Regions from separate parts of the Streptomyces sp. CA-294286 genome, predicted to be linked through region 1. Evidence: riboswitches for the same ligand, from Rfam matches in the RefSeq annotation. Region 1 holds a riboswitch; each other region holds the start of a gene.
The links. Region 1 has a riboswitch for cyclic di-AMP ahead of ACQPZG_RS09005 (M23 family metallopeptidase). Riboswitches for the same ligand answer to the same signal wherever they lie in the genome.
Positions count from the first base shown of each region.

Region 2: another riboswitch for cyclic di-AMP. It lies ahead of ACQPZG_RS06005 (M23 family metallopeptidase); the one in region 1 lies ahead of ACQPZG_RS09005 (M23 family metallopeptidase).
Region 3: another riboswitch for cyclic di-AMP. It lies ahead of ACQPZG_RS18410 (M23 family metallopeptidase); the one in region 1 lies ahead of ACQPZG_RS09005 (M23 family metallopeptidase).
Region 4: another riboswitch for cyclic di-AMP. It lies ahead of ACQPZG_RS21155 (transglycosylase family protein); the one in region 1 lies ahead of ACQPZG_RS09005 (M23 family metallopeptidase).

Region 1 covers NZ_CP192005.1:963,383-967,393, forward strand. The annotation lists gene ACQPZG_RS08995 (GNAT family N-acetyltransferase) at 1-564, opposite strand, end outside; gene ACQPZG_RS09000 (HPr family phosphocarrier protein) at 778-1,059, shown strand; gene ACQPZG_RS09005 (M23 family metallopeptidase) at 1,328-2,122, opposite strand; cyclic di-AMP (ydaO/yuaA leader) riboswitch at 2,137-2,304, opposite strand; gene ACQPZG_RS09010 (M16 family metallopeptidase) at 2,569-3,936, opposite strand; gene ACQPZG_RS09015 (M16 family metallopeptidase) at 4,005-4,011, opposite strand, start outside.
Region 2 covers NZ_CP192005.1:161,056-165,066, reverse strand. The annotation lists gene ACQPZG_RS06020 (helix-turn-helix domain-containing protein) at 1-417, shown strand, start outside; gene ACQPZG_RS06015 (DUF6126 family protein) at 419-676, shown strand; gene ACQPZG_RS06010 (tyrosine-protein phosphatase) at 723-1,532, opposite strand; cyclic di-AMP (ydaO/yuaA leader) riboswitch at 1,908-2,093, shown strand; gene ACQPZG_RS06005 (M23 family metallopeptidase) at 2,096-3,145, shown strand; gene ACQPZG_RS06000 (SGNH/GDSL hydrolase family protein) at 3,335-4,011, shown strand, end outside.
Region 3 covers NZ_CP192005.1:3,063,113-3,067,123, forward strand. The annotation lists tRNA gene ACQPZG_RS18400 (tRNA-Met) at 1-46, shown strand, start outside; gene ACQPZG_RS18405 (PP2C family protein-serine/threonine phosphatase) at 185-1,471, shown strand; cyclic di-AMP (ydaO/yuaA leader) riboswitch at 1,855-1,988, shown strand; gene ACQPZG_RS18410 (M23 family metallopeptidase) at 2,000-3,178, shown strand; gene ACQPZG_RS18415 (PrsW family intramembrane metalloprotease) at 3,378-4,011, opposite strand, start outside.
Region 4 covers NZ_CP192005.1:3,685,849-3,689,859, forward strand. The annotation lists gene ACQPZG_RS21150 (transglycosylase family protein) at 146-1,279, shown strand; cyclic di-AMP (ydaO/yuaA leader) riboswitch at 1,571-1,773, shown strand; gene ACQPZG_RS21155 (transglycosylase family protein) at 1,776-2,507, shown strand; gene eno (phosphopyruvate hydratase) at 2,850-4,011, shown strand, end outside.

The DNA.
Region 1 (4,011 bases):
GACGACCCCGTCTTCGAAGGAGCGTTTCTGCTGATACCCGGCGTCCGTGAAGACTTTGATCATCTTGGAGTTGGCGGGCAGCACCTCGGCGACGAAGCGGCGGATGCCGCGTTCGCGGGCGACCGCGCCGATGTGTTCGAGGAGCGCGGAGGCCACGCCGCGCCCCTGGTGGGCGTCCTGGACGAGGAAGGCGACCTCGGCCTGGTCCGCCTCGGGGCCGGAGGCGGGCATTCCGTCGGCGTTGATGCGGTCGTAGCGGACCGTCGCGATGAACTCCCCGCCGACGGTGACCGCGAGGCCGACCCGGTCGACGTAGTCGTGGTGGGTGAAGCGGCGGACGTCCTTGGCGGAGAGGCGGGGGTAGGGCGCGAAGAAGCGGTAGTACTTCGACTCGTCGGAGACCTGCTCGTAGAAGCTGACGAGCCGCTCGGCGTCCTCGGTGGTGATGGGCCGGATGCGCGCGGTACCACCGTCGCGCAGCACGACATCGGCCTCCCAGTGGTCCGGGTACGCGTGCTCGGGGTCCCGCTTCACCTGATCCGCATCGTCCGCAGCCATGGCCATGGGGAGCAGCCTACGACTCGCGGGCCTCCGGGGGGCGGGGCAGTCTGGTCCTGGTCCTGGTGCCACGGCATCCGGAACGGGAACTTCCGGCGGGGGCTTCCGGCGAGAACTTCCGACGCAGACTCCCGCCGGGGGCCTCCGCCGGGCAGAGCAGCCCGCACCCCGTGAGAGACTGGTCTAGACAACCAAAGCATGAACACGAAGGGCTACACCATGGTTGAGCGCCGCGTCACCGTCGGTTGGGCCGAGGGCCTGCACGCCCGCCCCGCCTCCATCTTCGTCCGCGCCGTCACGGCCACCGGCGTCCCCGTCACCATCGCCAAGGCGGGCGGCAACCCGGTCAACGCCGCGTCGATGCTGGCGCTGCTGGGCCTGGGCGCGCAGGGCGGCGAGGAGATCGTGCTCGCGTCCGAGGCCGAGGGTGCGGACGCCGCGCTGGACCGTCTCGCGAAGCTGGTCGCCGAGGGCCTGGACGAGCTCCCCGAGACCGTCTGACCCGTACGGGCGAAGTCCCGTGCGGAAAGTCGCGGCCCCCGAATGCGGGGGCCGCGACTTTCCGCGTTCTTCAGGCATTCCCGCGACCCCCGCGCTGCCCCGGCCCACCCGCGGCTTCCGCGTCCCTCCGGCATTCCCGCGGCTTCCGCGTTGCCCCGGCCTTCCGCAGCTCCGCACGGCGGCGCTTGCCGGACCGGGGAGGAAAGCGGGATGCCCCGGCTCGTACGAGCCGGGGCATCCCGGTGAAGCGGTGGAGCTGCGGGCGCGGTCAGACGCTGACCCCGTGGCTGCGCAGGTACGCGACCGGGTCGATGTCCGAGCCGTACTCGGCGGAGGTCCGGGCCTCGAAGTGCAGGTGCGGGCCGGAGGAGTTGCCGGTGGAGCCGGAGAGGCCTATCTGCTGGCCGGGGGTGACGGACTGGCCGACGGAGACGCCGATCGAGGCGAGGTGGCCGTACTGGGTGTACGAGCCGTCGTTCATCTTGATCACGACGTTGTTGCCGTACGCGCCGCCCCAGCCCGCCTCGACGACCGTGCCCGAGCCGACGGCCACGACGGAGCTGCCGGAGGAGGCGTGGAAGTCGACGCCGGAGTGGCTGCCGGAGGACCACATGGCGCCACCGGCCTTGTAGCCGGTGGAGACGTACGAGCCGGCGACCGGCAGGCGGTAGGCGTTGAGGCGCTTGCGCTCGGCCTCGCGGGCGGCACGCGCGCGCTCCTCGCGCTCCTGACGGATCTTGGCCTCCGCCTTGCGCTTGATCTCCGCCTTGCGCGCCTCTTCGGCCTTCCGCTGGGCCTCGGCCTTCTCGTAGGCCTCGCGCTGGGCGGTGGCCTGGGCCTCGACGCGCTCGGCGAGGGTCTCCGTCACGGAGTCCTCCATGACGACGGCGCGGATGCTGCCGGTCTCCTCGGCGGCCAGGTCCTGGTCGGCGGCGAAGGCCTGCGGGGCCAGCGTTCCGATGACGCCGGTCGTGGTGAGGGCAGCGACTCCGGCGATGTTCGCGCTGCGACGCGACAGGGCGGAGGGACGCCGGTGCTTCCCGGCGGCACGGGTGAACGCCATGAAGTGGCTGTTTCCTTTCCTTCCTTCTCGCCTACCGGGTTAGCTGACGGGTTCGGAGCAGGAAGGTCTCCTACGGGCCCCACCGGCCCGCGAAGGGCGATGGCGTCCGATTCACCCCAGGGACTGAATGGGTCCCCGGCTCCCCAGGCTCGCGCCTGACGGGGACTCGGCGATGACTGCCCGGTGCCGCGGTTGCGGCGCAAGCTGACGGACAGCCGGACCGACGCTAAGCGGCACTTCTTTCAATCTCCAAACACAGGGCCGTTTTTGTAACGGAGCCCACACGCCAGACAGGCAACCTCTCCAATAAAACGGACATAAGGGAGGACCCCGGCGACTTGCTCGACGCCGGGGCCCTGCTTGTCATACTTTGCGCTGATTCTGCATCTGACCTTTGATCGGTCAGCCGGTGTTGTACAGAAGGTCGACCCGTGCCGTACGGAAGGTCAGCCGGTGACGACCGTGACCTCGCCGATGTTCAGCGCGCGCACGGGCTCGGCGATCTGCGAGGCGTCGCCGACCAGGACCGTGACCAGCTTGTCCACCGGGAAGGCGTTCACCACGGCGGCGGTCGCCTCCACGGTGCCGGTCTGCGCGAGCTTCGCGTAGAGCTGGGCCTGGAAGTCGTCGGGCAACTGCTGCTCGACCTGATCGGCCAGGGTGCCCGCGACGGCGGAGGCCGTCTCGTACTTGAGCGGGGCGACGCCCACCAGGTTCTGCACCGCCACGTCCCGCTCCGCGTCGGTCAGGCCCTCGGCGGCGAGCGTCCTGAGGACCTTCCAGAGGTCGTCCAGGGCGGGCCCGGTCGACTCGGTGTCCACCGAGCCGCTGATGGCCAGCATGGCCGCGCCCGTGCCGTCCGCCGCGGAACGGAGCACCTGGCCGAAGGCGCGCACCCCGTAGGTGTAACCCTTCTCCTCGCGCAGGACGCGGTCCAGCCGGGAGGTGAGAGTGCCGCCCAGGCAGTACGTGCCGAGCACCTGGGCGGGCCAGAGCCGGTCGTGCCGGTCGGCGCCGACGCGGCCGATGAGCAGCTGCGTCTGTACGGCTCCGGGACGGTCGACGATGACCACGCGGCCGGTGTCGTCGGCCGTGATCGGCGTCATCGGGCGCGGCTCGGCCGTGTTGCCGGTCCACTGCCCCAGGGTGTCGGCCAGGACGGCGTCCAGGTCGGTGCCGTCCAGGTCGCCGACGACGACCGCGGTGGCGGTGGCCGGGCGGACGTGCGCCTCGTAGAAGACGCGCACGGCGGCGGAGTCGATGTTCTTCACCGTCTCCTCGGTGCCCTGGCGCGGGCGCGACATCCGCAGGGTCGCCGGGAACAGTTCCTTGGAGAGCTGCTTGGCGGCCCGCCGGGACGGGTTCGCGGCCTCGTGCGGGATCTCGTCGAGCCGGTTGCGCACGAGGCGCTCGATCTCGCCGTCCGCGAAGGCCGGGGCGCGCAGGGCGTCGGCCAGCAGGCCCAGGGCCTTGGGCAGCCGGGAGACCGGGACTTCCAGGGAGACCCGTACGCCGGGGTGGTCGGCGAACGCGTCGAGGGTGGCGCCGCAGCGCTCCAGCTCGGCGGCGAACTCCTCGGCGGAGTGCTTGTCGGTGCCCTCGGTGAAGGCCCGCGACATGATGGTGGCGACGCCGTCGAGGTTCTTCGGCTCGGCCTCCAGGGGAGCGGCGAGGAAGATCTCGACGGCCACCAGCTGCTGGCCGGGGCGGTGGCAGCGCAGCACGGTCAGCCCGTTGGGCAGGGCGCCGCGCTCGGGGGCCGGGAAGGCCCACGGGGTGGCGGGGCCCGCCTGCGGCTGCGGGTGGAACTGCATTGCGCTGGTCACGGCGGCGGCCTTGCCGGTCGCGTCCGCGTTCTGGCCGGTCGTGGCTGCGGTGTCCGTCACTGG
Region 2 (4,011 bases), 800 kb from region 1:
TTGGCACGGATCTACGGTACGACCGTCTCCGAGCTGCTCGGCGAGAGCGCCGGCGGCCGGGACGCCGTACTGCGCGCCGGTGACATGGCCGCACGCGAGGCCGACGGCTGGACCTACCGGCAGGCGGGCGGTTCCGGCCGCGCCATGCAGGCACTGCGCGTGCACGTCCCCCATGCGGCGCAGCAGGACCTCGTCCGGGTGCACCCCGGCGAGGAGTGGCTGTACGTCCTCGAAGGGCGCCTGCGGTTGGCGCTCGGCGACACCGTGCACCTGCTGGACGCGGGTGACAGCGCCCACTTCGACTCGCTCACCCCGCACCGGATCACGTCCGTGACACCGGGCGGGGCGGAGCTGCTTTTCGTCCACACGCTGATGCAGAGCACCGTCGCCGGGCTCTGCCTGCCCCAGGAGTCATGAGATGGCGGAGCTCACCGAAGCACAGAACGCCGCGATGGCCGCGATCGCCAGGGCCGCCGACGAGATGGCCCGGGAGGGCGGACCGGACGGCAGGAAGGCCGACTGGAACGACGGCGCGGGGAAATCCTCGGGCGTCCTCGGCTTCGTGGAGGACAGGGCTCCGCGCGGCCTCGTCCTCCGGGTCTTCCTGTACGTCGCCGTGGGACACGTCTTCGCGGCCTTCATCTACCTGCTGTTCACTCTCGGCGGCAAGGGCTGAAGACCGGGCGGGCGTCCGCGCCCCGCCGCCCCCGCACCCTGCGGCCCTAGACGGTGAGGCGCTCGCGCAGCGCCTCGCGCGTCCGGGGGGCGAGCTTCAGGCCCTGCGTCAGGTACGTCTCCGTGTCGCCCCAGGTCTCCTCGATCGTGGAGAACGCCGCGCCGAGGTACTCCACGCGGGCGTCGAAGAGCGGCGCGAGCAGTCTCAGCACCTCGGCGTTCATCGCGTCGGGGGAGTCGCTGCTGCGCTGCACCCGGTACCGGCGGTGCGGGTCGTTCGACTTGACGTAGTCCGCCTCCACGGCCTCGCGCTCGACGCCCACCGCGAGCAGCGTCACGGCGACCGACAACCCCGCCCGGTCCTTGCCCGCCGCGCAGTGCATCAGCGCGGGCACGCTGTCCTCGGCCAGGGCGTGCAGCACCCGGCTGTGCTCGGCCGTGCGGTCCTTGATGATGCGGCGGTACGCCTCCGTCATGCGGGCCGCGGCCTTGCCGTCGTCCAGGATCTCCCGCAGCTGGTCCATGCCGCCGTCGCGCACCATCCGCCAGAACTCCGCGCCGTCCGCCGGGTCGCTCAACGGGATGTTGACGTTGCGCACGCCCGTGAGCTCGACGTCCGGGCCCTCCAGCTTCTGGTCCGCGTCGTTGCGGAAGTCGAAGACGGTGTGCAGGCCGAGGGAATTGAGGAAGGCCGTGTCCGCCGCGGTGGCGTGCGCGAGATGCCCGCTGCGGAAGAGCCGTCCGTACCGCACCGTGCGTCCGTCGGCGGTGGGCAGCCCGCCCACGTCGCGGAAGTTCCGTACACCGGTCAGGTCGGGCTCGGCCGACGACGGGACCTGTGGCACTTGCTGCGTCACGAGCGACTCCTCAAGGTCGTTCGCCGGCGCGACGTGGCCGACGAGGGGCGCGTTCCGAAGATACGACATGGGCGCAACACCGATGCCTCAGGCAACCGATGTGCAGCCTCTTGGGTTTTTTGGAAGCAATTGAGGTTTATGGGCGATTCTGTGCCGGAGTCGAGTGAGCAGGATCATAAGGGTGATGTGCCAGGAGGTGGCGGGGCGTCAAAAGGCAGGCCAGGGACGGAAAGTGGTGGAAGGGGCGGAGCGGGAACGGCGTGAGAATCATGAAGAAGAGGTGCTGACGGCGGGGAGAAGAAGGGAACGGCTTGTTCCGGCGGCCTTCACTCGCCTACGGTCACCGTCAATCCGGGTGGACCGCCGAGTCCTGCCACCACCCGGGCACCGCACCCATCTTTCTTCGTGTGGCAGGAGCGGGGGACCCAGGTAGTACGCCGGCGCCGGAGGACGAGAGTCCGCCGGACCGGCTAGGGGTTAAGTCGTGCTCGTGACGAGCGCGGCCGGGCATCTCCAGCCCGAACCCGACAGCTCACCCCGTAGGCGCCGGAGAGGAAATCGTCATGCCTGCAAAGGGTAAGCACCGCCGCCCGAAGTCCAGTTCGTCCCTCACCCGCGGCTTCGTCGCCGCCGGCACGGGGAGCGCGGCACTGGCGCTCCCGCTGATCGGCGCCACGGGCGCGCACGCCGCCGACAAGGCCGCGGCGCCGGTGGCCGAGGCCCCCGTGCTCACGTCGCAGAAGGCTCCGGCGGCGATAGTGCCGCAGCAGCGTACGGCGGAGCAGGCGGCGACCCCGAAGACCGACGCGACCCGTACGTACTCCGTCGTGCGCGGCGACCACCTGTCGAAGATCGCCGCCGAGAAGAACGTGCGCGGCGGCTGGCAGAAGCTCTACTCCGACAACCGGTCGGTCGTCGGCGAGGACCCCTCGCTGATCCTCCCCGGCATGAAGCTGTCGATCGGCGCGAAGGCGCCGGGCGGTTCGTCCGCCCCCGCCGCGGCCCCGGCGGAGAAGAAGGCCGCCCCCACCGAGCGCAAGGCTGAACGCACCACCGAGCGCAAGGCCGAGCGCACCGCCGAGCGCAAGGCCGAGAAGGCCCAGAAGCGCGCCGAGCAGCGCACCGAGCAGAGCCGTGAGCGCACCGAGCAGCGTGCGGCGAAGAGCGAGCGGCGCACCGAGCGCCCGTCGCAGAACACCGGCTCCAGCTCCGGCTTCAGCGCGCCCGTGCCCTCCGGCGTCTCCACTCCGTACCGCGCCTCCGGCGGCAGCTGGTCCAGCGGTTACCACACCGGCGTCGACTTCCGGGCGTCCTCCGGCACCTCGGTCAAGGCCGTCAGCGCGGGCACCGTCGTCTCCGCCGGCTGGGGCGGCTCGTACGGCAACGAGGTCGTAATCCGGCACAACGACGGCCGCTTCTCGCAGTACGCGCACCTCTCCGCGCTGAACGTCCGCTCCGGCCAGAGCGTCTCCGGCGGCCAGCAGATCGGCTACTCCGGCTCCACCGGCAACTCCACCGGCCCGCACCTGCACTTCGAGATCCGCACCGGCCCGGGTTACGGCTCCGACATCGACCCGCTGGCCTACCTGCGCAGCAACGGCGTCTCCATCTGACGCCACCCGGACGGCCCCGTCCCCGCTCGCCCTCGCCCCCGTACCGACTCCGGTGCGGGGGCGAGGTGCGTACGCCACAGTCCGCCCGTATTCCGGGTTGAACGAAACTTGACCGATGGCATATCTCACCCACCGTCACCCTTCCCTACGGTGGCGTAGGTCACTTGCGACGGTGAAGGATGTGTCAACGTGGCAGACGATTCGAGATCATTCACAGCAGGCACCATCGGGTCGTACGCGGCGATCGGGGACAGCTTCACCGAAGGTGTGGGCGATCCCGGCCCCGGCGGCGCGTTCATCGGCTGGGCCGACCGGCTGGCCGTCCTCCTGGACGACCGGGTACCCGAACACACCTTCCGCTACGCGAATCTTGCGGTCCGGGGCAAGCTCCTCGACCAGATCGTCGCGGACCAGGTCCCGCGCGCCAAGGAGCTCGCGCCCGACCTGGTCAGCTTCTGTGCGGGCGGCAACGACATCATCCGGCCGGGCAGCGACCCCGACGACGTGGCCGAACGGTTCGAGAAGGCCGTCGCCGAGCTGACCTCGGCGGTCGGCACCGTCATGGTGACCACCGGCTTCGACACCCGCGGTGTACCCGTGCTGCGCCACATGCGCGGCAAGGTCGCCACCTACTCGGCACACGTACGGGCCATCGCGGACCGCTACGGCTGTCCCGTCCTCGACCTGTGGTCGCTGAAGTCCGTGCAGGACCGGCGTGCCTGGGACCCCGACCGGCTGCACCTCTCGCCCGAGGGACACACCCGGGTCGCTCTGCGGGCCGGCCAGGTCCTCGGCCTGGAGATCCCCGCCGACCCCGACCAGCCGTGGCCGCCGCAACCCCTGCGGGGCACCCTCGAAGCGCGCCG
Region 3 (4,011 bases), 2.1 Mb from region 1:
TGGGCTCATAACCCAGAGGTCGCAGGTTCAAATCCTGTCCCCGCTACTGAAGAAGTAGTGAAGGCCGGAGGCCCGGAACTCGAAAGAGTCCCGGGCCTCCGGCTTTTCCCGCGTCCGAGCGAGTGGTTGCGTGCACGAGCGGTTCCTTGCGGGGGCGCCCGCGCGCGCCGTGCGCGTCCCCCACATGGCGGATGCCGATTCGCTCTGCGGCGCGGCTCCGGCCAGCCTGGGCGGGGAGCGGTACCGTCCGCACCCGGTGCGGACCTGGGCAGGGGAGCAGACGGTGGCGGGGTACAGGCGCGGCGGGGACGGTACGGGGGCGGAGCGCGGGGCGTCGGTGGTCGCCGGCGTCGGCGGGAAGAGGACGAGGCGGTTCGTACGGGCGCTGCCCGCCCTGATGATCGCGGGCGCGATCCCCTTCGACCTGCTGACGCCGACCGACTTCACGGCCGCCCCGATGTTCACGGCGGCGCCGCTGATCGCCGCGCCGTTCTTCTCGCTGGCCGGTACCGGTCTGATCGCCTGTGCGGGCGTGCTCGCGGTGCTGGGGCTGCGCCTCCATGACGACACCCTCACGTCGGTGATCGGCATGACCGAGCTGGTGACCCTGGTGACGGTGGCCGTGCTGTCGATCCTGATCAACCGGGTCGTGCGCCGCAGTGGCCGGCAGTTGGCGTCGGCACGGGTGATCGCCGAGGCGGCGCAGCGGGCCGTCGTGCCGATCCCGCCGGAACGGATCGGCGGCCTGGAGGTCGCCGCGCGGTACGAGGCGGCGGAGGCGGACGCGTTCATCGGTGGCGACCTCTTCGCCGTGCAGGACACGCCGTACGGGGTGCGTCTGGTGGTGGGGGACGTACGGGGCAAGGGACTTGAGGCCGTGGAGGCGGTCGCGGTGGTGGTGGGGGCGTTCCGGGAGGCGGCGGAGACGGAGAGTTGCCTGGAGGGCGTCGCGCAGCGGTTGGAGCGGGCGCTCGCCCGGGAGGGCAGGCGGCGGGACGGGCTGGACGCGCTGGAGGGGTTCACGACGGCGGTGCTCGCCGAGATCCCGCGCGGCGAGGGCGTCGTACGGCTGGTGAACCGCGGGCACCCCGAGCCGCTGCTGCTGTACCCGAGCGGCGAGCTGGACGTTCTGGAGCCGGAGGAGTTCGCGCTGCCGCTGGGGATGGGTGACCTGGGCGACTGGCCGGACAGGGCGAGGGAGTTCGGCTTTCCCGGCGGCGCGACGCTGGTGTTCTACACCGACGGTCTGTCGGAGGCGCGGGACGAGGCGGGGGCCTTCTACGATCCGGCGGCCCGGCTGCGGCGCTCGCTGTTCTCCGGGGCCGAGGCCGTGCTGGACGCGCTCACCAGCGACGTACGGGTGCATACGGGCGGCACGCAGACCGACGACATGGCGCTGCTCGCGGTGGCGCGGCCGGGGGCGGGGCAGCCGGAGCGGCGGCGAACCGTGGAGATCGTGAAGGGTTACTGAGGCGAGCCGCGGGGACACTGACGGCGGCCTGTGCGGCCTATGCGGCCTGTGCGGTCTGTGCGGCTTGTGCGGCCCGCGCGGCCGGTGCCGCGCGGGGACGTTACGAGGGGCGTCACGCTGGGTGCTCGAAGCGCAGCCCATCGCATAACAATTGATGATCTATCAGTTGTGGAGAGTTTGCGGGCACCGGGGCCGGTGTGGCCAAGTGGGCGTCAAGAGACCGGTGTGTCGCCCCGGTTGGTACGCATATAAGGATCTATGTCCTGGTCACGAGTGGGGGCTCTGTGTGAACGATCAAGAGGAACGGCTTGGAAATCCACTTGTGTGTCTATTAACGTTCGATAACGCAGCGCGGTCGTCCCAGCCGTCGTCAGAGACGGCGCCGTGCGCGTGCGCCGAATTCCGTGAGGAAACCGGGGAACCACCAATTGGGGTGAATCGGGCCGAAGTTGGCCCGTAGGAGACCTTCCTGCTCCGAACCCGTCAGCTAACCCGGTAGGCGAGAAGGAAGGAAAGGAGCGCGCCTCCGTGGCGTCCAACAGGCCTGCCCCCGAAGCCCCCACAGCCCCCGCTTTCTCGTACGGGGCGTACGGCGTCCCGAGCGAGGACCACCAGGTCCCGCAGCAGCGCAGCGGAGGCTTCGAAGGCTTCGTGGAGTTCGACGCGGGCGGACCGCGCGCGGCGGCCGAGGAGTGGAACCCCACCGCGGACTCCATCGCTCCGGTACGTGGCAAGCACCGCGTCGCCAAGCAGCGCGGCTCCCTCGCCCGCAGTTCCACCGTGCTGGGCGTCGGCGTGATCGCCGCGGTCGGTGCGGGCGGCATCGCCACCGCCCAGGAGAAGCCGGCCGTCTCCATATCCCTGCCCGACGTGCTCACCGACTCCCTCGACTCGCTCGTGGACTCCCTGCCGGACGCCGAGTCCCTGCCGGGCGTCGGCACCATGCTGGCGGACTCCGGAGCGGCCGAGCAGGACGTGGTGGTCGCCGCGGTGCCCACCACGACCGCCGTGCACGCCGTCGCCGGGGCCCCGGTGGAGCAGGTCGGCGCGGGCGAGAGCCTGCGGGCCCGCATCCTCCAGCAGGCCGAGCAGCAGCGTTCCACCGCCGACGAGGCCGCCCAGGAGGCGGCCCGCGCGCAGGCCGTCAAGGACGCGGCGGCCGAGGCAAAGAAGCAGCGCGACGAGGCCGAGGCCAAGGCGGAGAAGGCCGAGAGGGACAAGGCCGAGGCCGAGGCGAAGGCCAAAGCGGAAGCCGAGGCGAAGGCAGCCGCGAAGGCGGAGGCCGAGCGGCTCGCCAAGCTGGCCGGCAGCTACGCGATGCCCACCTCCCAGTACACGCTCACCGCCACCTACGGACAGTCCGGCTCGATGTGGTCCTCCGGGCAGCACACCGGCCTCGACTTCGCCGCGTCGGCGGGCACCCCGGTCAAGGCCGTGCACGGCGGCACCATCAAGTCGGCCGGCTGGTCCGGCTCCTACGGCTACCGGATCGTGCTGGAACTCAAGGACGGCACGGAGATCTGGTACTGCCACCTCTCCCAGATGAAGGTCTCGGCCGGCAGCACCGTGGGCACCGGGGAGACCATCGGAAACGTGGGCGCCACCGGCAACGTGTCCGGCGCGCACCTGCACCTGGAGGTGCGCACGCCCGGCGGCGCGGGCGTCGACCCGGCGGCATGGCTGCGGGACAAGGGCCTGACGGTCTGAGACCCGCCCCCTCGCACAACTGACACCGTCCCTCGCACATCGGGCACCGCCCCACGCACAGACGACACCGCCCCACGCACAGACGACACCCGCCCCTCGCACATACGACTTCCCGAACTCCGGCAGTCCTGGCGCTCACCCCCCGACGCCAGGGCTGCCGGTTCGCGTCCGCGCGGGTACGCGGCGCAGTCCGCGGGCCCTAGTGGTTCCGGTACGGGTTGTAGGCCGCCGCGTAGGCCGGGTGGTACGGCGGGGGCAGCATCCGTATGCGCCCGGTGACCTGGGCCGCGTACACCAGGGCCGGGCCCGCGATCCTCTTGCGTTCCCACAGGCGGTGCAGGAGTTCCCGCTCGCCGGCGGTGAACTCGGCCGCCGCCTGCGGGGTGGCCGTCTGGCGCCGTGCCCGGTAGCGCAGGAAGGCCAGCGCGGTGGCTGCTTCCTCGTACTCGGCGACCGCGCGGGCGGCGCCGGGGCCGTGGGTGCGGGCCGCGTGCCCCTGGGCGAGGGAGCGGGCGTGCATCGAGGACAGCGCGAGCGGCTCCGCCGGATCGAGCCAGCCGGCCGCGGCGTACGCGGGCAGCTCGGCGCCGATCATGCGCAGTTCCCGCTGCCGGGTCCAGATGGCCAGCCAGGTCAGGAAGGCGAACGCGGGCACCATGAACAGCCCGTACACCCCGTAGAACGCGAGCGGTCCGAAGGACGCCGAGCCATTCCACAGGGCGTGCATGCCCATCGCCAGCAGCAGACCGAGCAGCGGCAGCACGACCCGGCGGATCCGCACCCAGGCGCGACGGCGGCCGCGCCGGGCGGGGGCGAGCGCCACCAGCCCGAAA
Region 4 (4,011 bases), 2.7 Mb from region 1:
GCGAAGTGACGGGACCTCAGCAATGTGACCTTTGCGTGATCTGCACTGCATCGACTTGTGACGGGTGTTCGAGTACGGCTACGTTCACGGGCGACTCGGCAGTTACGGACGGAAGCCGAGTCACCGTCAGCTGAAAGGCAACCGCATGCGTTCCGGGAACGGTAAACACCGCCGCCCGCGTCAGGCCCCCGCACTGTTCGTCGCAGCAGGGGTGACCGGGTCCGCCATCGCGATTCCGCTTCTGGGTGCGACGAGCGCCTCGGCGGCCGACGCGAACACCTGGGACCGGGTCGCCGAGTGCGAGAGCGGCGGCATGTGGAGTGCCGACCTGGGCAACGGGCACTACGGCGGGCTCCAGTTCTCGCAGGAGAAGTGGGCGCGGTACGGGGGCCTGGACTACGCCCCGCGCGCCGACCTCGCCAGCCGCGCGCAGCAGATCAAGGTCGCCGAGAAGGTGTTCGCGGCGGAGGGCCGGCAGGCGTGGCCCAGTTGCGCCGTCATATCCGGACTGGCCCCCGGCGGCGGCTCCGGCTCCGGTTCCGGTTCGGAGGGTTCCGGTGGTGTGGACGCCGCCGACCCCGGTACGGATGCCAGTGCGCCGCCCAAGGCTCCCGCGGGCTCCGTGAAGCGCGACGCGCCCGAGGGCGGCACGCAGAGCCCGGACCGCGAGGACCCGTCGGCCTCCGCGGACGCCGTCACCCCCACCGAGCCCACGCCGGGCACCAGCGTCACCCCCAGTACCGGCCCGAGCGCCGACGCCGGGCAGGGCACCCCGGGTGCCGGGACTCCCGCCCCGTCCGGCTCCGCCGACCCCTCTGCCTCCGCCGACCCGGGCCAGGACCCCGGGCAGGGTGCGAGCCGGGGCAAGCACCGCGGCGAGCCCGCCCCCGAGAACACGTCCCCCGAAACGGGCAGTTCGGTCGAACCGGGCATGGACTCGACGGCGGGCGCGAGCCTCGACCCCGCCGTCACGCCCGGCACCGACCCGACCGCCGCCGACCCGTCCGTCACCGACGGCCGCGAGTCCGGCCAACACGCCTCCCGCGGCGAGAAGGCCGAGCGGCCCGGAGGGGTGCCCGCGTCGGACACGCCGTACACGGTCCGCGCCGGCGACAACCTCTCGCACATCGCGGACGAGGCGAAGGTGCCCGGCGGCTGGCCCGCCCTCTACGAGGCGAACCGCTCGGCGGTCGGTGCCGACCCGGACCTCATCCGTCCTGGCCAGAACCTCGTGCTGGGAGACGCGGCGGGCACGGAGCAGGCGGGAGCCGGTCACTGAACGGCCGCGAAACGGACACAAAGCAGGGGTAGTTCAGTGCCTTATGTCCGGTTCTGCGCAAGTGAGACATGAGTCTCTTCGCTCCAACTGGTGTGTCCCGCCGGGGAGCTCCCGGCGCGTCCGCTCTGACCTGCGTAAACAACCGCGTCGGAAGGGCAAGTAGGGGTGAGATGTCCCCGATGTTCGCCTTTGAACATCGGGGACTCCTGTGTTTACGGTCGTCATCGCTCGCCACCGGTGAGCACCGGAGCCCGTCACGCCGAATCCTGCCGGCGGGCACCGGGAGCAGTCGTCGCGTAAGCGCCGTAGGCAGGAGCGGGGGACCCAAGGTAAGTGCCGGGCCCGGACGTTGAGAGACGTGACGGGAACGGCTCGGGGTGAAGCCGCCGAAACGGAACGCAGTTGCAGCACGCAGCGGCGGACCGGACCGGAGGCCGGGCGAACTCACAGCCCGAACCCGACAGCTCACCTCGAAGGCGTCGGTGAGGAGATATCCATGTCGCTTTTCAGCAAGGGCAAGCACCGCCGCCCGTCCAAGGCCACCCGTGTCGTCACCCTCGCCGGTGTCACCGGTGTCGCGGTCGCAGCCCCGCTGATGGGGGCCTCCACGGCCTCCGCCGCCTCCGTCGACACCTGGGACAAGGTCGCCCAGTGCGAGTCCGGCGGCAACTGGTCCATCAACACCGGCAACGGCTACTACGGCGGTCTGCAGTTCTCGCAGTCCTCCTGGGCGGCCGCGGGCGGCACCAAGTACGCCCCGCGCGCCGACCAGGCCTCCAAGGGCCAGCAGATCGCCACCGCCGAGCGGCTGCTCGACATGCAGGGTCCGGGTGCCTGGGCCTGCGCCGGCGCCGGCAATCTGACCAACGACGGTGTCGACCCGGGCGTCAGCACCGGTTCGGGCTTCTCGCAGAAGTCCGCCCCCAAGGCGCAGAAGCGCCAGGAGGCCCCGGCCGCTTCCCGCAGCGAGGCCCGCAAGGCCCCGAAGGCCGTCGAGCGGGTGGCCCCCAAGGCTGCCCCGAAGGCCGCCAAGCAGGCTGCCCCGAAGTCCGTCGCCCCGGTCAAGAAGGGTGACGGCGAGTACGAGGTGAAGGCCGGCGACACGCTCGGCAAGATCGCCCAGGCGCACCACGTCAAGGGCGGCTGGCAGCACCTCCTCGACCTGAATGAGGACGTCGTCACCGACGCCGACCTCATCTTCCCGGGTCAGCAGCTCCACCTGCGCTGACCCCCGTGCGGGGCGGCGGCCCACCCCCGCCGCCCCCGCACGCCGGGCCCCGGCCGGACGCGACGCCCCCCCCGTTCGCGCCCGGCCGGGGTTCTTCCGTTCCCCCGCCCCGTTCCGTACGCGCAGTGCGGGGCGCGCAGTGCGGGCGTACCGGTTCCCCGGGCGGCCGACGGCGGCGACCTTCGGCGCGGTCTTCGTCCCCTCTTGCAGGCATTCGGGCATTTTTCCGTCCCATCAGACAGTCGTACGGCCGAACGACGCCCCAGGTCCGGTTAGGCTCTTGTCGCAAGGCCGAAAGCGACCCTGCACTCAGCTTCCCCAGCGTCACACCCCATGAAGGAGATGCTCGTGCCGTCCATCGACGTCGTCGTAGCCCGGGAAATCCTGGACTCCCGAGGCAATCCCACGGTCGAGGTCGAGGTCGGCCTCGACGACGGCAGCACCGGCCGTGCTGCTGTTCCGTCCGGCGCCTCCACCGGTGCCTTCGAAGCCGTGGAGCTTCGTGACGGGGACCCCAACCGCTACCTCGGCAAGGGCGTCGAGAAGGCCGTCCTGGCCGTCATCGAGCAGATCGGCCCGGAGCTCGTCGGCTACGACGCGACCGAGCAGCGCCTGATCGACCAGGCGATGTTCGACCTCGACGCCACCGAGAACAAGGGCTCGCTGGGCGCCAACGCCATCCTCGGCGTCTCCCTCGCCGTCGCGCACGCCGCCTCCGAGGCCAGCGACCTGCCGCTGTTCCGCTACCTCGGCGGCCCGAACGCGCACCTGCTGCCCGTCCCGATGATGAACATCCTCAACGGTGGGTCGCACGCCGACTCCAACGTCGACATCCAGGAGTTCATGATCGCGCCGATCGGCGCCGAGTCCTTCTCCGAGGCGCTGCGCTGGGGCGCCGAGGTCTACCACACCCTCAAGAAGGTGCTGAAGACCAAGGGCCTGTCCACCGGTCTCGGCGACGAGGGCGGCTTCGCCCCGAACCTGGAGTCCAACCGCGCCGCGCTCGACCTCATCATCGAGGCCATCACGCAGGCCGGTTACGTTCCCGGCGAGCAGATCGCGCTCGCGCTCGACGTCGCCGCCTCCGAGTTCTACAAGGACGGCAAGTACGAGTTCGAGGGCGCGTCCCGCTCGGCCGCCGAGATGACCGACTACTACGAGGAGCTCGTCTCCGCGTACCCGCTGGTCTCCATCGAGGACCCGCTGTACGAGGACGACTGGGACGGCTGGAAGGTCATCACCGACAAGCTGGGCGCCAAGGTCCAGATCGTCGGCGACGACCTCTTCGTCACCAACCCCGAGCGCCTCGCCCGCGGCATCGAGGAGGGCTCCGCCAACGCCCTGCTCGTCAAGGTCAACCAGATCGGCTCGCTCACCGAGACGCTGGACGCCGTCGAGCTGGCCCAGCGCAACGGCTTCAAGTGCATGATGAGCCACCGCTCCGGCGAGACCGAGGACGTCACCATCGCCGACCTCGCCGTCGCCGTGAACTGCGGTCAGATCA